Regions from separate parts of the Aeromicrobium sp. HA genome, predicted to be linked through region 3. Evidence: predicted binding sites of a transcription regulator. Region 3 holds the regulator's gene; each other region holds the start of a gene.

Region 1 (2,264 bases), 1.6 Mb from region 3:
CCACCGCGTTCAAGGACGGCGTCGACGCGATCCGGCCCGTGCGGCCCGACACGATCGCCAAGTCGCTCGCGATCGGCAACCCCGCCGACGGCATCTACGTGCTCGACATCGCGCGCGGCACCGGCGGCGGCGTCGAGGAGGTCGACGACGACCAGATCCGCGACGCGATCGTCCTGCTCGCGCGCACCGAGGGCATCTTCACCGAGACCGCCGGCGGCACCACCGTGGCCGTGCTGAGGAAGCTCGTCGAGACGGGCCAGCTGGACCCCGAGCTCGAGACCGTCGTGATCAACACCGGTCACGGCCTCAAGACGCTCGACGCGGTCGCCGGTTCCGTCGGCCCGCGCGCCACGATCGCCCCCACCTACGACGCCTTCGCCGCGGCCGGCATCGCCTGAGCCGTCCGACCGAAACCACCCGAGGAGCCCCCATGGCCGTGTCCGTCCGCATCCCCACGATCCTGCGCAGCTACACGAACGACGAGTCGCAGGTCAGCGCCGAGGGCGACCGCCTCAGCGCCGTGCTCGACTCGCTCGAGACCGCCTACCCCGGCATCCGGGCCCGCATCGTCGACGAGGACGGCAAGCTGCGCCGCTTCGTCAACGTGTACGTGGCCGAGGAGGACGTGCGCTTCGCCGACGGCCTCGACACCAAGACCCCCGACGGCACCCAGATCTCGGTGATCCCCGCGGTCGCCGGCGGCTGCTGAGCAGGCTTTCGGCCAGTCCGCCGTAGGCGATTCACGCGCCTGCCGATACGCTGGTCCCGGGTCCGGCAGCGGGCCTTCCCCCGCAGAACAGGTGGTCTCATGGTGCATGGCACCGTCAAGTGGTTCAACTCCGACAAGGGGTACGGCTTCATCGCCGTCGACGGCCAGGACGACGTCTTCGTCCACTGGTCGAAGATCGCGATCAACGGGTTCAAGACCCTCGAGGACGGCCAGAACGTCGAGCTCGAGGTGGTCGACGGCCCCAAGGGGCGCGAGGCCGAGAACGTCCAGCCGCTGCACTAGGCATCGGGGCCGGGGCCTCGGCCGACCTCGGGTGCGGGGTCGCTTGAACGGGCGGGATTAGCACTCGTATAGTGAGAGTGCTAGTTCCACTTCTACTTATGTCGGAGACACGCACCCATGGCCAAGTCCATCGCATTCAACGAAGAAGCCCGGCGCGGGCTCGAGCGGGGCATGAACCAGCTCGCCGACGCCGTCAAGGTCACCCTCGGCCCGAAGGGCCGCAACGTCGTCCTGGAGAAGAAGTGGGGAGCCCCCACGATCACGAACGACGGCGTCTCCATCGCCAAGGAGATCGAGCTCGAGGATCCCTACGAGAAGATCGGCGCCGAGCTCGTCAAGGAAGTCGCCAAGAAGACCGATGACGTCGCCGGCGACGGCACCACGACGGCCACCGTCCTGGCCCAGGCGCTCGTGCGCGAGGGTCTGCGCAACGTGGCGGCCGGCGCCAACCCGATGGGCCTGAAGAAGGGCATCGAGATCGCCGTCGAGGCCATCAGCGAGCAGCTGCTCGCCATGGCGAAGGACGTCGAGACCAAGGAGCAGATCGCCTCCACCGCCTCCATCTCGGCCGCGGACACCACGGTCGGCGAGATCATCGCCGAGGCCATGGACAAGGTCGGCAAGGAGGGCGTCATCACGGTCGAGGAGTCCAACACCTTCGGCCTGGACCTCGAGCTCACCGAGGGCATGCGCTTCGACAAGGGCCACCTGTCGGGCTACTTCGTCACCGATCCCGAGCGCATGGAGACCGTGCTCGAGGATCCGTACATCCTCATCGTCAACAGCAAGATCAGCACCGTGAAGGACATGGTCCCGGTGCTGGAGAAGGTCATGCAGACCGGCAAGCCGCTGGCGATCATCGCCGAGGACGTCGAGGGCGAGGCCCTGGCCACCCTCATCGTCAACAAGCTGAAGGGCACCTTCAAGTCGGTCGCCATCAAGGCCCCCGGCTTCGGTGACCGTCGCAAGGCGATGCTGACCGACATCGCGATCCTCACCGGTGGCGAGGTCATCAGCGAGGAGGTCGGCCTCAAGCTCGAGAACGCCGATCTGACGCTGCTCGGCACCGCCCGCAAGGTCGTCACGTCCAAGGACGAGACCACCATCGTCGAGGGCGGCGGCGACGAGGCCCAGATCCAGGGCCGTGTCGCCCAGATCAAGGCCGAGATCGAGAACAGCGACTCGGACTACGACCGCGAGAAGCTCCAGGAGCGCCTCGCCAAGCTGGCCGGCGGCGTGGCCGTCATCAAGG
Region 2 (2,264 bases), 420 kb from region 3:
GACCTTCTCCAGCAGCGGCAGGAGGTCGGACACGGCCGAGATCTTGCCCTGGTTGACGAGGATGTAGGGATCGTCGAGGACGGCCTCCATGCGCTCGGTGTCGGTGACCATGTACGGCGACAGGTAGCCCTTGTCGAACTGCATGCCCTCGGTGAACTCGAGGTCGGTGCCCATGGTGTTGGACTCCTCGACGGTGATGACACCGTCCTTGCCGACCTTGTCGAACGCCTCGGCGATGAGCTCGCCGATGACCGCGTCACGGCTGGAGACCGTGGCGACGGCGGACATGTCCGAGACCGAGTCGACGGCGCGAGCGCGCGAGTGCAGCTCGTTCGTGACGGCCTCGACGGCCGCCTCGATGCCCTTCTTGAGGCCGACCGGGTTGGCGCCGGCCGCGACGGCGCGCAGGCCCTCGTGGACCATCGCCTGGGCCAGGACCGTGGCGGTCGTGGTGCCGTCACCGGCGACGTCGTTGGTCTTGGTGGCGACTTCCTTGGCGAGCTGGGCGCCGAGGTTCTCGAAGGGGTCGTCGAGCTCGACCTCACGCGCGACGGACACGCCGTCGTTCGTGATCGTGGGGGCGCCCCACTTCTTGTCGAGGACGACGTAGCGGCCCTTGGGGCCGAGGGTCACCTTGACGGTGTCGGCGAGCTTGTCGACACCGCGTTCGAGGGCGCGGCGTGCGTCCTCGTCGAATTCCAGAATCTTGGGCACGAGTGCTCCCTAACGGTTGGCTTGGGTGGACTCAGGCGATGACGGCGAGGACGTCGCGGGCGTTGAGGATGAGGAACTCCTCGCCGCCGTGCTTGACCTCGGTGCCGCCGTACTTGCTGAAGAGCACCTTGTCGCCGACGGCCACGTCGACGGGGATGCGCTCGCCGCTGTCGCTGACGCGACCGGGGCCCACGGCCACGACCTCGCCCTCCTGCGGCTTCTCCTTGGCGGTGTCGGGGATGACGAGACCCGACGCGGTGGTCTGCTCGGCCTCTCCGGCCTTGATGACGATGCGATCTTCGAGCGGCTTGATGGTGACCGACACTGGTCGACCTCCCCTTTCGATGAGAGACGTTCGGTTGGCACTCACTCGTTGGGAGTGCCAGTCGTCAGCGTAGCACCGGCTGGCACTCGTCCCAACAGAGTGCTAGGTCCGAAGCCGGGGCACGCGGTGGCAGACTCGGGCGCGTGGACGTCCAGACCTTCGCCACCCTGACCACGCCGGCCGGGCAGGCGCTGTTGGCCGAGGTGGCCGCCTGCGCCGGGCGCGAGTCCGACCTCGCCCTGGGCACCCGCCTGCGTCGCGACCACCCGGTGGAGCTGGTGGCCGCGGCCGTCACCCAGAACCACCTGCGCGGCCGGGCCGTCGCGAAGTTCGGCGCGGACGCCGCCCACCTCTACTACACGCACGACGCGCTCGAGCAGTCCACGAGGCGGACCGTCGCCGACCACCGCGCCACGCGGCTGGTCGCCCTCGGCGCCACCCGGGTCGTGGATCTCGGCTGCGGCATCGGCGGCGACCTCATCGCCTGCGCCCGCGCCGGACTGGCCGTGCGCGGCGTCGAGCAGGACGAGGTGCGCGCCGCGATCGCCCGCGCGAACCTCGCCGCCCTCGGACTGGAGGGCACGGTCGAGGTCGGCGACGCGACGACCACCACCGTCGCAGCCGACGAGGTGGCCTTCGTCGACCCGGCCCGTCGCGACGGCGCGGGACGCACGTTCCGGCTGGACGCCCTCGTGCCGCCCTGGGACTTCGTCACGGGGCTGCTCGCCGGGCGGGCCGTCGCGAAGGTGATGCCGGGCATCGCGCACGACGCGGTGCCGCCGGGCGTGCAGGCCGAGTGGGTGTCCCACGGTGGCGACCTCGTCGAGGCGTGCCTGTGGGGCGCCGGTCTCGGGGCGCCCGAGGGCCGGGTCGCCACGGTCCTCCCGGCCGGGGTGAGCCTCGTGGCGCGCGGCACGCCGGCCACGGTCGGGCCGCTGCTGTCGCATCTCGTCGAGCCCGACGACGCCGTGATCCGGGCCGGGCTCGTGGCCGAGCTCGCCGAGGACCTCGGCGGTCACCTGCTCGACCCCCACATCGCCTGGATCACCACCGAGTCCCCCGACGCCGCACCGCTCGGCCGCGCGTTCCGGGTCCTCGAGGAGCTGCCCTACCGCGAGAAGCAGCTGCGTGCGGCGCTGCGCGAGCGCGACATCGGCACCCTCACGGTGAAGAAGCGCGGCGTCGACGTCGTGCCCGAGCGCCTCGTCGCCCGCCTCAAGCTGTC
Region 3 (2,264 bases):
ACCTGCAGGCTGCGGCGCGAGCGGACCCGGCCCTCGCCGTTGCACTCGCGGCAGGGGTCGGGGATGACGGTGCCGTAGCCGTGGCAGGTGGGGCAGGGGCGCGAGGTGCGGATGTCGCCGAGCAGCGAGCGCTGGACGTGGTGGACGCTGCCGTGACCGTGGCAGGTGCCGCACGTGACCGGCTCGGAGCCGGCGTTCGCGCCGGAGCCGTCGCAGACCTCGCACGTGACCGCGGTGTCGACCTTGATCTCGCGCTGGACGCCGAACGCCGCCTCGGCGAGGCTGACCGAGAGGCGCAGCAGCGCGTCCTGGCCACGCTGGGTGCGCGGGCGCGGGCCGCGCGACGACGTCTGGCCGAAGAACGCGTCCATGATGTCGTCGAAGCTGAAGCCCTGGCCGAAGCCGCCGCCCATGCCGCCGCCGGCCGACAGCGGGTCGCCGCCACGGTCGTAGATCGACCGCTTCTGGGGGTCGGACAGCACCTCGTAGGCGGTCGTGACCTCCTTGAAGCGCTCGGCGGCGTCGGGGGCGTCGCTCACGTCGGGGTGCCACTTGCGGGCCGCCTTGCGGTAGGCCTTCTTCAGCTCCTCCGGGGTCGCCTCGCGCGACACGCCCAGCAGTTCGTAGTAGTCCAAGATCTCTTCTCTTTCGCAGTCCGAGGTGGAGCGCTCAGCCGTCGGCGAGGATTCGCCCGACGTAGCGGGCGACGGCGCCGACGGCGGCCATCGTGGCGGGGTAGTCCATGCGGGTCGGCCCCATCGTGCCCAGCTGGGCGAAGGACTCCCCGTCGGGTCCGTAGGTGCTGGAGACGACGGCCGTGCCCGACAGGTCGTCGCGTCCGGTCTCGCGGCCGATCCGCACGTGCGGGCCGACCGTGGCCTCGCCCAGCAGGTGCAGCAGCACGACCTGCTCCTCCATCGCCTCCAGCACGGGGCGGATGGCGGTGTCGAAGTCGGCGCCGAAGCGGGCCAGGTTGGCGGTGCCACCGACCGCGACGCGCTCGTCGGACCGCTCGTTGGAGAACGTGTTGGCCAGCGTGGTGACGATCGCCGAGACGACGGGGCGGTCGTCGACGTCGAACGTGTCGATCAGCTCGGCCAGGCGCAGCGAGGCCTCGGGCAGGCGCTCGCCGAGGGTGGCCCGCACGAGGCGCGACTTGAGGTCGCCCAACAGGCCCTCGCCGGGGGTCTGGGCGAGCTCGACGATGCGCTGCTCGACGCGGCCGCTGCTGGTGATGACCACGATCAGCACGCGCGAGCCCTCGAGCGCGACGAGCTCGACGTGGCGCACCGTCGACCGGGTCAGCGACGGGTACTGCACGATCGCGACCTGGTTGGTCAGCTGGGCGAGGATCTTCACGCTGCGCATGACGATGTCGTCGACGTCGATCGCGCCGGACAGGAAGGTCTCGATCGCGCGGCGCTCGGCGCCCGACAGCGCCTTGACCTCGGCGAGCCGGTCGACGAACATCCGGTAGCCCTTGTCGGTGGGGATCCGGCCGGCGCTGGTGTGCGGCGCGGTGAGGTACCCCTCGTCCTCCAGGGCGGCCATGTCGTTGCGGATCGTGGCGGGCGAGACGCCGAGGCGGTGGCGCTCGACCAGCGCCTTCGAGCCGACGGGCTCCTGCGTGGCGACGTAGTCCTCGACGATGGCTCGCAGGACGTTGAGCCGGCGGTCCTCGATCACGCTGTCACCTCCCACGCTGCTGGCACTCGACCCTGACCAGTGCCAGTCTAGCGAGGCCGTCGAGGGCGGTGTGCCTGCACGAACGGCGTCCGCGGACATGGCAACCTGTCGGGGTGAGTGAGGTCTCCGTGCGCCCCGACGGCGCGATCGAGGTCGTCGACGGGGACCAGGTCCTGGTCTACACCCCCTACGCCGTGACCGCCCCCGACGGCACCACCGTCGCGCACGAGTCGCGCGGCGGCTCGATGGCGTCGGTCTGGGCCGGCGCCGTCGGCGAGGCGTTCGTCGAGGTCTCGCACCTGGGCCATGGGCCCGAGGGCGGCGAGCTCGTCATGGTGGTCACCCGCCCCGGTCACGCGCCCGAGGTCGCGCTCGGCGCTCTCGTCACCGACGAGATACCGGCCGAGGTCCCCGAGACCTGGCCCGCCGCGGTCGACCTCGCGATCGGCCTCATCGCCGGCGACACGCTCGACAGCGGCACGAAGGACGACGTCGAGGACTTCCACCAGCGACTCCTGGGCGTGTGGTTCGGCCATGGCTGACCGCTACGGGTCCGACGTGCTCTCCGGCGACTGGCG

What was found. The regulator HrcA, encoded in region 3, represses chaperone genes, less so after heat shock. The targets are predictions, from matches to a motif close to TTGGCACTCGNNNNNNNCGAGTGCCAA.
Region 1: the regulator HrcA is predicted to act here: its motif matches at 1,070-1,096, upstream of groL (chaperonin GroEL).
Region 2: the regulator HrcA is predicted to act here: its motif matches at 1,119-1,145, upstream of groES (co-chaperone GroES).

Annotation. Positions count from the first base shown of each region.
Region 1 is NZ_CP114372.1:462,577-464,840, forward strand. Features, by position in the region: gene thrC (threonine synthase) at 1-398, shown strand, start outside; gene O3S82_RS02305 (MoaD/ThiS family protein) at 431-709, shown strand; gene O3S82_RS02310 (cold-shock protein) at 809-1,012, shown strand; gene groL (chaperonin GroEL) at 1,130-2,264, shown strand, end outside.
Region 2 is NZ_CP114372.1:2,768,232-2,770,495, forward strand. Features, by position in the region: gene groL (chaperonin GroEL) at 1-714, opposite strand, end outside; gene groES (co-chaperone GroES) at 746-1,039, opposite strand; gene O3S82_RS13685 (class I SAM-dependent methyltransferase) at 1,183-2,264, shown strand, end outside.
Region 3 is NZ_CP114372.1:2,348,874-2,351,137, forward strand. Features, by position in the region: gene dnaJ (molecular chaperone DnaJ) at 1-635, opposite strand, end outside; gene hrcA (heat-inducible transcriptional repressor HrcA) at 670-1,686, opposite strand; gene O3S82_RS11580 (hypothetical protein) at 1,800-2,228, shown strand; gene O3S82_RS11585 (DUF3097 domain-containing protein) at 2,221-2,264, shown strand, end outside.